2 regions of the Microbacterium sp. CCH5-D1 genome follow, and region 1 is predicted to be linked to the other one. Evidence: predicted binding sites of a transcription regulator. Region 1 holds the regulator's gene; the other holds the start of a gene.
The links. Region 1 encodes LexA, which represses DNA repair genes until DNA is damaged. Its sites were predicted from a motif close to TCGAACANNTGTTCGA; they were not measured.
Positions count from the first base shown of each region.

Region 1 (7,454 bases):
CGCGGATCGCGATCCGGTCGGGGTCGGCCAGGCCCGCGTCCGCCAGACCGCGGGCCGCGGCGATCACGTCGTCGACATCGACGATGCCCCACTGGCCGTCGAGACGTTCACGGTACGAGCGGCCATACCCCGTGGAACCTCCGTAGTTCACGTCGAGCACGCCGATGCCGCGGCTCGTGTAGAACGCGATCGCCTCGGACGCCGCCCCGGTCACGTGCGCCGTCGGCCCCCCGTGCACGAGGACGATGTAGGGCGGGAGCTCGTGATCGGGAGCCGTCGCGTGCGGGTTCGCCGGCGGGTACGCGAACGCGTGCACCTCTCCGTGCGGGCCCTGGATCTCGATCGGCATCGCAGCGGGCATCCACTGCGGATCGACCGGTTCGCCGCCGCGCACCGCCACGGTGGCACCCGATACGACGTCGACGCACCACAGCCCGGCGTTCGCACGCGAACCGTTGCCGGAGAGGAGCACGCGGGTGCCGTCGACATCGTCGACGCTCACATGGCCGTCTCCGGGGAACGAGATGACGTCGACGCGGTCGTCGGCAGCATCATCGGTATCGATCACCACGACCTCGTCGCGCCCGTTCGTCCGGACGGCGACGACGCGGCCGTCGTCGAGCAGCTGATACCAGCGGTTGCCGAGGACCCAGAGTCCATAGCCCGTGTCGGCGTCCGAGGGTGAGACCTGCCGTGCGGTGCCGACCGGGACCACACCGTCCAGGGAGATGCGCTGCAGGGCCCAGCGCCCACCCGGATCATCGGCGAAGAGCAACTCCGAGTCGCTCAGCCACTCCGGCTGCAGCGCCGCCCGTGAGGGGATCGTGCGCGGAGTGTCCTCACCGACCTCGGCGACCTGCACGTGCGCGTCCTCCCACGGCATGCGGCCCCTGTCCCACGCGACCCACGCGGCGCGGGTGCCGTCGGGGGAGAGCGCGGGGTGGGCGAAGAAACCATCGCCCTGCACGATCACCGTGATCGCGGACGCATCCTCGGCTGCGGAGCCGTCGAGCGGGATCTCGACGATCGCTCGGAGATGCGGCGTGCGGGAGAGGTCTTCGCGCACGGCCAGCAGTCGACCGGACTGCACACGCAGGCCGCCGTGGGAGGGCCCGGGAGGGGTGAGAGCAACGGGCTCGCCTCCCACGCTCAGACGATGAACCCGCTGGTCGTTCGCGTCGACGAAGTAGAGCGTGCCGTGCTCGTCCGCCGTCCACGCACCCCCGCCGTACTCGTGCACACGTGAGCGTGCGCTCCAGGGGGAGGGGAGGATCTCGGCTCCGGAGGAGCTCCGCACCGTCACGCGGCCCTTCTGGGCCGGCACCGACTCGCCCCACCAGATCTCCGAGCCGACGAAACGGCCGCCGTCGATGCGCGGTGAAGACGCGGCGACCGAGGCGGCGGAGAACGGGGATGACCAGGAACCGTAAGGGGACGACGACATGTGTCGAGCCTATGCGGCGTCGCACCGCGTGTGCGGCCACGCCGTGGGCCCGACCACTGTGGAAGCGCGCGAAGGGAAGACGGTCACCGACACGACCAGGCCCGGTCCGCGCTGACCGGATCGAGGGTCAGACGGCGCGGAGCACCGCCACGACCTTGCCGAGGACGACGGACTCGTCGCCGAGGATGGGTTCGAATGCCGAGTTGCGGGGGAGGAGCCAGGTGTGGCCGTCCCGGCGGCGCAGCACCTTGACCGTCGCCTCGCCATCGAGCATCGCCGCGACGATCTCGCCGTTCTCCGCGCTGTTCTGGGAGCGGACCACGACCCAGTCGCCGTCGCAGATGGCGGCGTCGATCATCGACTCGCCGGAGACCTTGAGCATGAACAGGTCGCCCTTGCCCACCAACTGGCGGGGGAGCGGGAAGATCTCCTCGACCTGCTGATCCGCGGTGATCGGCACGCCGGCGGCGATCCGTCCCACCAGGGGGACGAGCGCGGCGTCGCCTACGGGAGTCGCGACGTCGGCCGGGTTCTCGGTGCTGGCGCCCGGCAGATCGATGAGCACCTCCATCGCCCTGGTCTTCCCCGGGTCGCGGCGCAGGTAGCCACTCAGCTCGAGCTGTCCGAGCTGATGGGTGACGCTGGAGAGGGACTTGAGACCGACGGCGTCTCCGATTTCGCGCATGCTCGGCGGATAGCCGTGGTTCGCGATCGAGTTCTGGATGACCTCGAGGATCGCCATCTGCTTCGGGCTGAGGCTCTTCCGGCGGCGCGTGCGCGGTGCCTCCGACTCGGCGGCAGAGTTCTCGCTCATGGTGCTCCTTCAGTGCGTGATCCGACGTCCCTCTTCGAATGTCGGAGGCCCGTGGTGGGGTGTCCTTATCGAAACCGTATCCGAGAATCGGGCCGATCTGGAAGATCTGTTCGAGCGTGTCGGCCTCTTTCCCCGGTGTGGTTTCGAAGAATACTTGACAGATGTTCGAACTCGAAGATATCTTCGGTACGTAGCTTCGCATTCCCGGCTCCCGGCCGAGTCGTGAATGCGAACGCTACGCCAACTTCCCCGGCAGCCTCACCGCTCCGGGACAGGCTAAGGAGCACCACATGAGCAGCATCGGCTTCAGCACCGCAGCAGTCATCCCGGCATCGCCCCGTCCTTCGACGAGACTCCGGCTGACGACGCGTGGTCGCGCTGTACTGCTCGCCCTGGCGTCGGTGCCCCTCGCCGCCGGCATCGCGTTCGCGGCGCTCAGCGGCGGCAGCGCGGTCGCGTCGGGTGCCGACACCGCACCCGTCGGCGTCGAGACCGTCACCGTCATGCCCGGTGACACGCTCTGGTCCATCGCCACCGGCGTCGCGCCCGACGCCGACCCGCGCGATGTGATCGGCGACATCAGCCGGATGAACCTGTTGCGCGGTGGGGAGCTGCAGATCGGGCAGACTCTGGCGATCCCGGCTCAGTACGCGCGCTGATCCGGCGGAGGGCTCAGACGAGGAGTTCCTGGGGCGGCGACTTTGCGTCATCAACCTCAAGCGCCGCCTAGCATGGGAAGGGTGACCCTCTCCCTCAACGATCTCCCGCTACGTGACGATCTCCGCGGATTGAAGCCATACGGTGCTCCACAGGCGCCGCTTCCCATCGCGCTCAACGTGAATGAGAACACGCATCCGATCCCCGATGCGGTGGCGAGCGACATCCTCGATGACATCGCCGTCGCTATCCGTGATGTCAACCGCTACCCGGATCGTGAGTTCACCACGCTTCGCGAGTCTTTCGCGGAGTACCTGGGCCACGGTCTCGTCCCCGAGCAGATCTGGGCGGGGAACGGGTCCAATGAGGTGCTCCAGCACATCCTGCAGGCCTTCGGTGGCCCTGGTCGCACGGCTTTCGGGTTCGCGCCGACCTATTCGATGTACCCGCTCATCGCGCAGGGCACCGGTGCGCGGTGGATCGCCGGCACGCGTCAGCCCGACTACACCATCACTCCGGAGGAGGCGGCCGAGCAGGTGCGGGCCGCCGAGCCGGACGTGGTCATCCTCTGCTCTCCCAACAACCCCACCGGCACGCCACTCGGACTCGACGTCATCGAAGCGGTGTACGAGGCTGCCAGGGGCATAGTGATCGTCGACGAGGCCTACCAGGAGTTCGCGCCGCATGACGCGGTCTCCGCACTGACGCTGCTCGAGGGGCGGCCGCGTCTGGCCGTCTCGCGCACGATGAGCAAGGCCTTCGCGTTCGCCGGGGCCCGTGTCGGGTATCTCGCGGCCGACCCGGCGTTCATCGACGCGCTGCGGCTGGTGCGTCTGCCGTACCACCTGAGCGCACTCACCCAGGCGGCGGCCATCGCGGCGCTGCGCAATGCCGACGTCATGCTCGGCATGGTCGAGGAGATCGTCGAGCAGCGCGACCGCATCACGGCGACTCTCGAGGCGCTGGGTTACCAGCCGCACGAATCCTGGTCGAACTTCGTGCTGTTCGGTGGAGTCTCCGACCCGAAGGCCACCTGGCAGCAGCTGTACGACCAGGGGGTGCTGGTACGCGATGTCGGCATCCCAGGACACCTGAGGGTGAGCGCGGGCACCGAGGCCGAGACCACCGCGTTCCTCGATGCTCTGGCCTCGATAGGATCGGCTTCATGAGCACTTCCGCACCGACCCCGCGCACCGCGAGCCGTGTGCGCCGCACGTCGGAGTCCACCGTCGAGCTCGAGCTGAACCTCGACGGGACCGGCGCGAGCCACATCGACACCTCGGTGCCCTTCTTCGACCACATGCTCACGGCGTTCGCGAAGCACTCGCTGACCGACCTCACCGTGCGCGCTTCCGGTGACACCCACATCGACGCACACCACACCGTGGAAGACGTCTCGATCGTGCTCGGACAGGCGATCCTCGAAGCCCTCGGCGACAAGTCCGGCATCTCCCGGTACGGAGACGCACTCGTCCCCCTCGACGAGGCGCTCGCGCAGGCCGTGGTCGACATCTCGGGCCGCCCGTACCTCGTGCACACGGGGGAGCCCGAGGGGTTCGAGCACCACCTGATCGGCGGACACTTCACAGGGTCGCTCGTCCGCCACTCCTTCGAAGCCATCACGTTCAATGCCGCTCTCACGGTGCACGTGCGTGTGCTCGGCGGCCGAGACCCGCACCACATCGCGGAAGCGGAGTACAAGGCGTTCGCGCGTGCGTTCCGTCAGGCGAAGGCGCTGGATCCGCTCGTCGACGGCATTCCGTCCACCAAGGGCGCGCTGTGACGTCGGCTCCTCGCGTCGCGGTGTTCGACTACGAGTCGGGCAACGTCCACTCGGCCGTCAAGGCTCTCGTGGCTGCCGGTGCCGACGCCGTGCTGACGCGCGACCGCACCACCGCCCTCGAGGCGGACGGCCTGGTCGTTCCCGGCGTCGGCGCGTTCCAAGCGGTTCGCGATGCCCTGCGTGCGCACGGAGGCGACGAGATCATCGACCGCCGTCTGGCCGGTGGCCGTCCCGTCCTCGGCATCTGCGTCGGGATGCAGGTGCTGTTCGAGCACGGCGTCGAGCGTGGGCGTGACACCGCAGGGCTCGGAGAGTGGCCCGGAGCCGTCACCGAGCTCAACGCGCCGGTGCTTCCGCACATGGGCTGGAACACCGTCGCGCCCGGTTCCGACAGCGTGCTCTTCCGCGGCATCGAGCAGGAGCGCTTCTACTTCGTGCACTCCTACGCCGCCCAGTCCTGGCAGCTCGATGTCATTCCGCCGTTCCCGGAACCCGTCCTGACCTGGACGACCTACGGCGATCCCTTCCTCGCCGCCGTGGAGAACGGCCCGCTGTCGGCGACGCAGTTCCACCCGGAGAAGTCCGGCGAAGCAGGTATCCAGCTGCTGCGCAACTGGGTCGAGAGTCTCTGACGACGCCCGCCGACGTCACCCGTTTTGTTCCCCGCCGCCCGGCGGACTACCCTCGGTTCTCGTGCCCGCACCGGGCCGAAGAGCTTCCCGATCCAAGGACCCCATGAACGACTTCGCGCAGTCCCCCTCGCTCACGCTCCTTCCCGCGGTCGATGTCGCCGGGGGCAAGGCCGTCCGACTGACTCAGGGCGAGGCCGGAACCGAGACCAGCTATGGCGACCCGTTGGACGCCGCAGGGGAGTGGGTGTCGCAGGGCGCCTCCTGGATCCACCTGGTCGACCTCGACGCGGCCTTCGGTCGGGGCAGCAACGCGCCGATCCTGCGCAAGGTCATCAAGCAGTTCAAGGGCGTGAACATCGAGCTTTCGGGTGGTATCCGCGACGACGCGACGCTGGAGGCGGCTCTGGAGAGCGGCGCGACGCGGATCAACCTGGGCACGGCGGCGCTGGAGAATCCGGAGTGGGCTGCCGACGTGATCGGCCGTTACGGCGAGGCGATCGCCGTCGGTCTCGATGTGCGCGGAACGACGCTCGCCGCCCGCGGATGGACCAAGGAGGGCGGGGACCTCTGGGAGGTGCTCGACCGCCTCGAAGACGCCGGCTGCAGCCGCTACGTGGTCACCGACGTCACGAAGGACGGAACCCTCCGCGGTCCGAACCTCGACCTTCTCCGTGAGGTCACCTCCCGCACCCCTAAGCCGGTGGTCGCGTCAGGCGGCATCTCGAGCCTGGACGACATCGCCGCGCTCCGCGACCTCGTGCCGTTGGGCGTCGAGGGCGCGATCGTCGGCAAGGCACTCTACGCCGGCGCCTTCACGCTGGCTGAGGCACTGGATGTCGCAGGAGACTGACGCGCACGCGTGCGGCCCCGAGCCGCACAACCACGGCGATTCAGCAGGCGTCCCGTGGGAGGGGCGCAGCTTCGAGTCGAATCCGCACGCCGCGGACGACGGTTCCGCCGACCCCGCGCTGCTGGCGGCGCTGCTGCGCTTCCGCGCCGGCGAGGGCAGCCAGTCCGAGGTCGTCGACGCCTTCCGTGCCGCCCGTGTGCTGGTGCCCCTCATCGCGGAGAAGGGGGAGGAGGGGATCGCCCCCAACGGCCTCACCGTTGACAAGACGCAGGAGCTCTCCATCGTCACGGTCGCGGCTCCGGATGGTCGGCGCGTGCAGCCGGTGTTCTCGTCGGTCCAGGCGATGCAGGCGTGGGACCCGACGGCGCGACCCATCCCCGTCGAGGCTATCCGCGCGGCGCTGGCCGCCTCGTCGGAGGACACCGACCTGATCGTGCTCGACCCGACGTCCGACACCGAGTTCGTCATCCGGCGTCCTGCCGTGTGGGCGATCGCTCAGGAGCAGCGCTGGGAGCCGAGCTTCCTGTCGACCGAGGTGTTCACGGCGCTGCAGGAGAGCGTGGCCCACGAACTGGCCGTCATCGACGTGGCGGTGGCTTCCGGGGACCCCGACGCCCGTCTGCGCGGGCCCGAGCTCATCGTGGTCCTCGAGCTGGTCGACGGACTCGAACGCGAGGTGCTCGACGCCGTGCTCTCGCGTCTCGCGTCTCGCTGGGCATCGGACGACCGGATCGCCGTGCTCGTCGACTCCCTCACCGTGAAGCTCCGCCGCAGCGCCTGAACCGCTTCGCTACGCTCGGGGACATGCCCCGGACTCTGTTGCGAGCTCTCGCCGCCGTCGTGCTGCTCGGAGGCGCCGTCGCCGGCACTTCCGGCTGCGTGGTCAACGCGTGCCCGGCGATCGCCTACATCAGCACGGTCGTCGTCGACGTGAGCGCCTTCCCGGCGGCGACCGACCTCCAGTTCTGCGCGGACGGGCAGTGCTCACCGGGGCCGGGGGAGGATGCGAGCTCGTCCGCGAACCTGTTCTCGGCGTCTCCGTCGGCCGACGGCACATGGAGCATGTCCTTCGACATGTCCACGCCCGACCTGGTCGACATCCGGTTGTTCGATGCGCAGGGTGCCGTCATCCATGAGTCGGAACAGGAGATCTCCTGGACTCGCACCGAAGGGCAGTGCCCCGGCCCGGCCTCGGCCGACCCTCTGGTCGTCGAGCCCGCGGCAGCTAGTTGACCGGACCGGTCCACTTCTCGCCCGGTCCCTTGCCGATCGGA
Region 1 covers NZ_LSJW01000236.1:4,885-12,338, forward strand. Annotated here, with positions in the region: gene AX744_RS13865 (S9 family peptidase) at 1-1,444, opposite strand, end outside; gene lexA (transcriptional repressor LexA) at 1,572-2,258, opposite strand; gene AX744_RS13875 (LysM peptidoglycan-binding domain-containing protein) at 2,549-2,917, shown strand; gene AX744_RS13880 (histidinol-phosphate transaminase) at 2,999-4,084, shown strand; gene hisB (imidazoleglycerol-phosphate dehydratase HisB) at 4,081-4,698, shown strand; gene hisH (imidazole glycerol phosphate synthase subunit HisH) at 4,695-5,330, shown strand; gene priA (bifunctional 1-(5-phosphoribosyl)-5-((5-phosphoribosylamino)methylideneamino)imidazole-4-carboxamide isomerase/phosphoribosylanthranilate isomerase PriA) at 5,434-6,180, shown strand; gene AX744_RS13900 (SseB family protein) at 6,164-6,961, shown strand; gene AX744_RS13905 (hypothetical protein) at 6,985-7,413, shown strand; gene AX744_RS13910 (DUF1844 domain-containing protein) at 7,406-7,454, opposite strand, start outside.

Region 2 (7,454 bases), on a different contig from region 1:
TACTCCTCGTACAAGGACCTGCCCCTCACGATCTTCCAGATCCAGGACAAGTACCGCGATGAGGCACGCCCGCGGGCGGGTCTGCTCCGCGGACGCGAGTTCACGATGAAGGACGCGTACTCGTTCGACTCGTCAGACGAGGGCCTGGACGTCAGCTACCAGGCGCAGCGCGACGCGTACGAGCGCATCTTCCAGCGCCTCGGACTCGAGTACGTCATCGTCCAGGCCGACGCCGGCGCGATGGGCGGCTCCCGGAGCGAGGAGTTCCTGCACCCCACGCCTGTCGGGGAGGACACGTTCGTGCGGAGCGCGGGCGGGTACGCGGCGAACGTCGAGGCCTTCACCACGGCGGTGCCAGAGGCCATCGCTTACGACGCCGAGGCGTCCCCGGTCATCTTCGACTCCCCGGACACGCCGACCATCGACACGCTGGTGGCTCACGCCAACCGCGAACTCGACGGCGAGTACACCGCTGCGGACACGCTCAAGAACGTCGTCCTCGCCCTCACGCATCTCGATGGCACCCGCGAACTGGTCATTGTCGGCATCCCCGGTGACCGCGAGGTCGATGAGAAGCGCGCCGAGGTGGCCTTCGCGCCCGCCGAGGTCGAGACGGCCACCGCGGACGACTTCGAGAACAACCCGCTGCTCGTGAAGGGCTACATCGGTCCGTGGTCGCCGACGGGAGCAGTGCTCGGCGAGGAGTCGGCCACCGGCATCCGTTACCTCGTCGATCCGCGCGTGAGCGAGGGCACGAGCTGGATCACCGGCGCGAACATCGACGAGAAGCACGCGCACTCCGTGGTGGCCGGCCGCGACTTCGCCGCCGACGGCATCGTGGAGATCGCGAACGTGCGTGCAGGCGATCCCGCCCCCGACGGCTCCGGTCCGGTCGAGCTCGCTCGCGGCATGGAGATCGGGCACGTCTTCCAGCTCGGACGCAAGTACGCCGAGGCATTGGGCCTCAAGGTGCTGAACGAGAACGGCAAGCTCGTCACCGTCACGATGGGCTCGTACGGCATTGGCGTGACCCGTATCCTCGCGATCATCGCCGAGCTCAACAACGACGACAAGGGCCTCATCTGGCCGGCGTCCGTCGCGCCGTTCGACGTGCAGGTCGTCGCCGCGGGCCGCGACCAGGTCGCGTTCGAGGTCGCGGAGGGGATCTCCGCTCAGCTCGAAGCCGCGGGGCTCGACGTGCTCTACGACGACCGGCCGAAGGTCTCGCCCGGAGTGAAGTTCGGAGACGCCGAGCTCGTCGGTGTGCCGAAGATCGTCATCGTCGGCCGCGGGGCCGCGGAGGGCCAGGTCGAGCTGTGGGACCGCGCCACCGGGGAGCGCGAGGCCGTCTCCGTCGACGAGGTCGTGCCGCGACTCTCCGCCGCGCACTGACCCCACAGTGAGCCTTCACGGCCGCATCGTCAGCAGACGATGCGGCCGTGGTTCATGGTGTCGTCGTCCGGGGTGTCCCGGGTCACGAGCGACTTCAGCGCACCCGCCGCGAGCGCGAGCCTGCCTTTCGACGGCTCCCAGAACTCGGTGACCTTCGGCGTGACCTTGAGGAGGGCGATGCCCGGGGTGTCGAGGCCGTCCGCGAACCAGATCTCCAGCGACGCGGAGTAGAGCTCCTCCATCTTGGCGCGGTCGTGCACCACTTCTGCGGTGCCGGCGACCGACACGTATCGCATGCCCTTGGCATCGCAGTAGGCGAGGCCCACGTCGCGGTGCTTTCGGGCCTCGTGGACCTTCTCGGTGTCCTCAGCGGTGAAGAACCAGATGTCGCCCGCGTCGTCCATCTGCCTGGTCGACATCGGCCGACTCACGAGGTTGCCGTCGTCGTCGGTCGTGGTGAGCATCGTGATGTCGATGTCCTCCACGAGTTCGGCGATGCGGGCGAGGGCTTCGGGTCCTGTGATCTCTGTCATGACGTCAGCGTGCCGTGCGGAGCGTGCGGGCACACGGGCATTGACAGGGAGCAGCCGCCGTGCTCGACATCGCCGAAGGCAGACGAGTGGACGGCGGGGTTCAGCCGCCGAAGTCGCAGTCGAGGGCAGTGCGGGCGTAGGAGAGGATGTTCGACCGGTACGTCTGCGCTCCCAGCTCGACGCCGATCAGCGGGTAGAGGTCGTACGCGTCCTCGAGAGCGACGATGTTCCGTGCGATCACGGTGAGGTCGGCGGTGGGGCGGAAGGTGCCGAGCGCCGTGCCGATCTCGATCGTCGATCTGTAGAGCGCGACCTGCCGTTCGACGATGGAGCGGTGCAGGGGACGATACTGAGGCTGTTCCCGCAGCAGGGGGATGCTCTCGTACGCCATGCGCAGCTGGTCGCTGATCTCGTCCGGGATCCCGGCCGTGACGAGAGCGACCAGACGCTTCGCCGGGTCGGGCTCGTTCTCGGCGAGTGCGCGTCGCCTCTCGTACATCTCCTCCAGGACACCCTCGACGGTCGCGTACATGAGCTCGTCGAAGGTGGAGAAGTAGTACAGCACGCTCCCCGCGCTGACCGAGGCCTCCGCGGCGACCGCGCGCACGTTCGTGCCGAGGAGACCGCTGCGCCCGGCGACGCGCCTGGTCGCGGAGATGAGCTCCGCCCGTCGGGTGGCGTGCTTGCGCTGCTCGGCCACGTATCCTCCTCGCGCCTGGCGCTACTCGTCGTCGGGAACGAGCGTGGTGAGTTCAGCATAGTGGCGGGGACGACGTCGCTTCAGGACGATCCCGACGACGATGCCGGCCACGAACAGGGCGGGGGTGGGGGCGAGGAGCGCGAGGTTGACGGGCCCCTGGAGGCCGGTGACGAGATCGAAGTTGGTCGCGATGAGGACGAATCCGACGATCAGACCGAGCGCCCCGAGCGCCGGTGCGACCAGTACCCGCCAGATGCTGTGGCCTCGCCGCCCTCTCAGGAAGAAGCCGACCACGGCGATGGCGGCCACGGCTTGGGCGAAGACCAACCCGGCCACGCCGATCGAGTACACAGGGAGCGCGAAGCCGAGGAAGGGATCCGCTCCGCTGATGATCGTCACCGCGATGGCCACGAGCGACACGATCGAGATCACGAGGCTTGCGTGGTGAGGTGCCTGCGTCGTCGGCTGGGTCTGCGCGAGCCACGACGGCAGCAGACGCTCCCGTCCGAGCGAGAAGAGGTACCGGGAGCTGGCGTTGTGGAACGCGAGGAGGCAGGCGAAGAAGCTCGTGACGATCAGCACCCGCATCGTCACGGACGCCCACGCGCCCAGGTACGCGTCGCCGGCGTGGAAGACCATGTCCTGGAAGTCGTCCTGCAGGGCGAGGCGCAGCACGCCCTCGATGCCGAAGGCGACCGTGAGGATCCAGAACGTGAAGGCGTAGAAGACGCCGAGGAACGCGATCGAGATGTATGTCGCGATCGGCACGGTGCGTGCCGGATCCCGCGCCTCCTCGGCGTAGATCGCCGTGCTCTCGAAGCCGAGGTAGGCACCGAACCCGAAGACGAAGAGCGCGCCGCTCCCGGCGGCGAAGAAGACGTTCTCGGGTGCGAAGGAGGCGAACGAGATCGGCTCGGGGCCGCCCGAGGCGAGCACGGCGATCGCGAGGACGAGCAGGATGGCGACCTCGGCCGTGAGCAGGACGCCCAGAACTTTGGCACCGACATCGATCTTGCGGTAGCCGAGCACCCCGACGATGACGAGCGCCAGCAGCGCGTAGACGGTCCAGGGCAGATCGATGCCGAAGAGTGCGGAGAACGTCATCTCCCCGAAGAACCCGACGAAGCCGTAGAAGCAGATGCACAGGGCGGTGTAGGAGAAGATCGTCACGAACACGATGCCGATGCCGACGGGTTTGCCGAGTCCTCGAGCGCCGTAGACGTAGAAGGCGCCGGTGTTGCGCACATACCTCGACATGGCGGTGAAACCGAAGGCGAACAGCATCAGCACGACACCGCTGGCGAGCATCGCGCCCGGGCCGCCGATGCCGGCGAGACGGAAGTCCGTGGCTGCAGCGCTGGCGACGACCGTGAGGGGAGCTGCGGCGGAGACCACGAAGAAGACGATCGCCCAGACTCCGAGGCGCCGCTGGGCGAGCGTCGTGGTCGTGGTCGTGGGGACGGAGGGATTCGGCTGAGACATCTGCGGCTCCGGAATCTGCTGTCGGGAGGGTGCGTATCGGACGGTGCGAGCTCTTGAACAGTGATTCAAAGGGCACAGCCGGGTTAAGTCAAGCAAAACATGCGTTGGATGACATACTCTCTGAACATACGTTCAGGTCAGAGTGGAGTACATGGTGGTTTCCTCATCGGCGTCGGAGTCGTCACGCAGGCGTATCAGGGCAAGGGATCTGGGGGTCCCGTTCGCGGGACGCAGCGGCACCCACGGCGCGATCACCGACGTCCCCGGTGTGGCCGTCGGATATCGCACAATGATCGCGGGGGAGGGAGCGCACGCCGTCCGCACCGGGGTCACCGCCGTCCTGCCCCGGGGCCGCGAGGGAGTGGGCGTGCCCTGTGCTGCGGCCGTCCACGCCTTCAACGGGAACGGCGAGCTCACCGGCCGCGCATGGATCGACGAGTCCGGATCGCTGTCCATGCCGATCGGGATCACCAGCTCGCATGCGGTCGGAGCCGTGCACAGCGGTATCGACTCCTGGGTGGCGCAGATCGCCCCGCACGTCGCCGCCCAGTGGATGCTGCCCGTCGTCGGGGAGACCTGGGACGGATACCTCAACGACATCAACGGCGGTCACGTCACGCCGGCGGACGCGTGGTCGGCCCTGGAGGTGGCCAGCACCGCCGCACCGGCGGAGGGGAACGTCGGCGGAGGGACGGGGATGAACTGCTACGGCTTCAAGGGAGGCACCGGCACGGCATCCAGAACGGTGGCGTACGGCGGTGCCGAGTACACCGTCGGAGTCCTCATCCAGGCGAACTTCGGTGCGCGCGACGAGCTTCGGCTCGGCAGCATCGACCTGGGCGCACGATCGTCGGCGCCGAACCCGATGGGCGACGACGGCTGGTTCGCTCGGGAGCGGCGCCAACATGCCCCGGGAGGAGCCGGATCCGCGATCGTGGTCATCGCCACTGACGCCCCCTTCCTTCCCGGTCAGTGCGCGGCACTGGCTCGTCGGGGAGCCCTGGGTCTCGGCCGCAGCGGCACCGCGGGCAGTCACTTCTCGGGCGACATCGTCCTCGCGTTCTCCACCGCGAACGAGGGTGCGCTCACGTCGCAGTTCCCGGAGGGGAGCGACGAGGTCTACGAGACCATGCGCCTGATCCCGTGGGGGCGGATCGATCCCTTCCTGACGGCAGCGGTGCAGGCCGTCGACGAGGCCGTGTGGAACGCACTCGTCGCAGCGCAGGACATGACAGGACGCGACGGGCACAGGAGCCTCGCGCTCCCGCACGACGAGATCCGGGCGGCCGTCGACGAGTCCCGCGGAGTCTGAGCGACGGCGTGGCAGGAGGCCACGGTCGCCCCGGAGCATGACACCCTGGAGGCATGATCGACGAACCCCTCCCTGAAGCGCTCAGCGCCGAGATCAACGCCGTCCTCGACGATGCGGGAGTGCACACCGACCGCAGGCTCGTGATGCGGATGCTGCGCACCGCGATCCTTCTGGGGGAGGACGGCGCCGACCGCCTCGATCTGAAGATCGCCTCGGCAGCGCTCGCCGAGATGCGGGATGCGTTCCGTCTCTTCGCTCCGTTCCGCGGCGTCCCCAAGGTCACGGTCTTCGGCTCGGCGCGAACCAGGCAGGACGATCCGCTGTATCTGACGGCGCGCGACGTCGCCTCGGCCCTCGCGGGGGATGGGTGGATGGTCGTCACGGGGGCGGGGCCCGGCATCATGCAGGCGGCTTCCGAGGGAGCGGGTCCTGCCCTCTCGCTGGGCGTCTCGATCAGGCTCCCGTTCGAGGAGAAGCCCAACGGCTTCGTGGCCGGCCAGGACCACGTGGTCGCGATGAAGTACTTCTTCACCCGCAAGCTCATGCTCATCAAGGAATCGCTCGGGTTCATCTGCCTGCCGGGTGGGTTCGGCACCCTCGACGAGATGTTCGAGCTGCTCACCCTGCAGCAGACCGGCAAGGCGGAACCGGCGCCGATCGTTCTCCTCGACGAGCCGGGTGGCACGTTCTGGCAGGGGCTTCGCAGCTTCATCGACGACCATCTCGCCCCGACCGGGGTCATCTCGGAGGGCGACTTCGATCGCGTCGTGATCACGGATTCGGTCGATGCGGCCAGGGCGGAGATCACGGGCTTCTGGCACAACTACGACTCATTGCGCTGGGTGGGCGATGCGCTGGTGCTGCGGCTCAAGGCGGAGCCGACGGACGAGGAGATCGATCGGCTCAACGAGGAGTTCGGCTCGATGCTGTCATCGGGGAGGATCGAGCGGACGGGCCCGCGTCAGCCGGAGGTCGCCGACGCCGACAACCTCGACCTCCCGCGCCTGATCCTGCACCTGGATCAGCGGCAGGTGGGCAATCTGTTCCGACTGATCGGCGCGATCAACGCCCTACCGTCTGCTCCCGCGCGGTGATGCGGGCGGCGAAGTCGGCGAGATCGACCGGGCGATCGAGGATGCGCTCCGCAGCGCGGTGGCCGGAGTAGAACGCCGCCCCGACCGTGGCCGGCTCATCGCCCCAGGTGGCTTCGCCGGCGAAGTGCAGCACCCCGTCGACGGGGCCCGCCAGAGCATCGTGATCGTGGTGCGTCGATCCCAGGGCGAGGTGGGAGTACGAGCCGTTCGAGAACTCGTCCTCGCCCCAACGCGTGACCCAGTGCGCGAGCGGTTCACCGACGGCGTCTCCGTAGAGGACGTGGAGAGCGCTGACCGCGTCGGCGACGATCTCGGCATCAGCGAGGTCCTGCATCCGACGACCGAAAGGGCCGGCGGCGAAGGTGAGGAGCGTGGGGATCCCGCTCACTGCCGACACGTCGTACCAGGAGTGCCAGTGCTCGCCGGCGTCGCCGAGTGCGCGGATCACGTACGTCTCCTCGTCCCAGAAGCGCTCGGGGAACTGGACGAACACCTTGTTGAACACGCCCATCCCGAGGCGGGAGATAGGGCCGGAGACCGCTTCGGGGAGCTCGGGATCGAACGAGATCGTTCCCGCCTTGAGGACCCCGAGCGGCACGGTGACGATGACGCGGTCCGCGCGGTACTCGGTATCACCGGCGCGCACGACGACGCCCGCTGCGGAACGGCTCACGCGGGTCACGACCGTCTCCAGGCGCACATCGAGGCCGTCTGCGATGCGGCGGGGGAGCTCGTCGTAACCGCGGGGGAAGATGACCTCGTCGCCCTCGATCGCATCCTCATCGAGGCCATGGGCATCGAGATCGCCGATCCAGGCGCCGCACTGCTCCTCGACGCGATGGCGGAAGAACTCGCGGATGTCGTCGATGCGATCAGGGGAGAGCCCCGACCTGTCCAGAGCGCGCTCCGTGACGTCCAGGTACGTGTCGCCGGAGGAGGAT
Region 2 covers NZ_LSJW01000155.1:4,696-12,149, reverse strand. Annotated here, with positions in the region: gene AX744_RS09645 (proline--tRNA ligase) at 1-1,392, shown strand, start outside; gene AX744_RS09640 (pyridoxamine 5'-phosphate oxidase family protein) at 1,422-1,925, opposite strand; gene AX744_RS09635 (TetR family transcriptional regulator) at 2,026-2,625, opposite strand; gene AX744_RS09630 (APC family permease) at 2,647-4,107, opposite strand; gene AX744_RS09625 (DmpA family aminopeptidase) at 4,259-5,419, shown strand; gene AX744_RS09620 (TIGR00730 family Rossman fold protein) at 5,473-6,513, shown strand; gene AX744_RS09615 (flavin monoamine oxidase family protein) at 6,482-7,454, opposite strand, start outside.
Region 2: a site for LexA is predicted at 4,228-4,243, ahead of AX744_RS09625 (DmpA family aminopeptidase). Genes of this name have one in related genera too.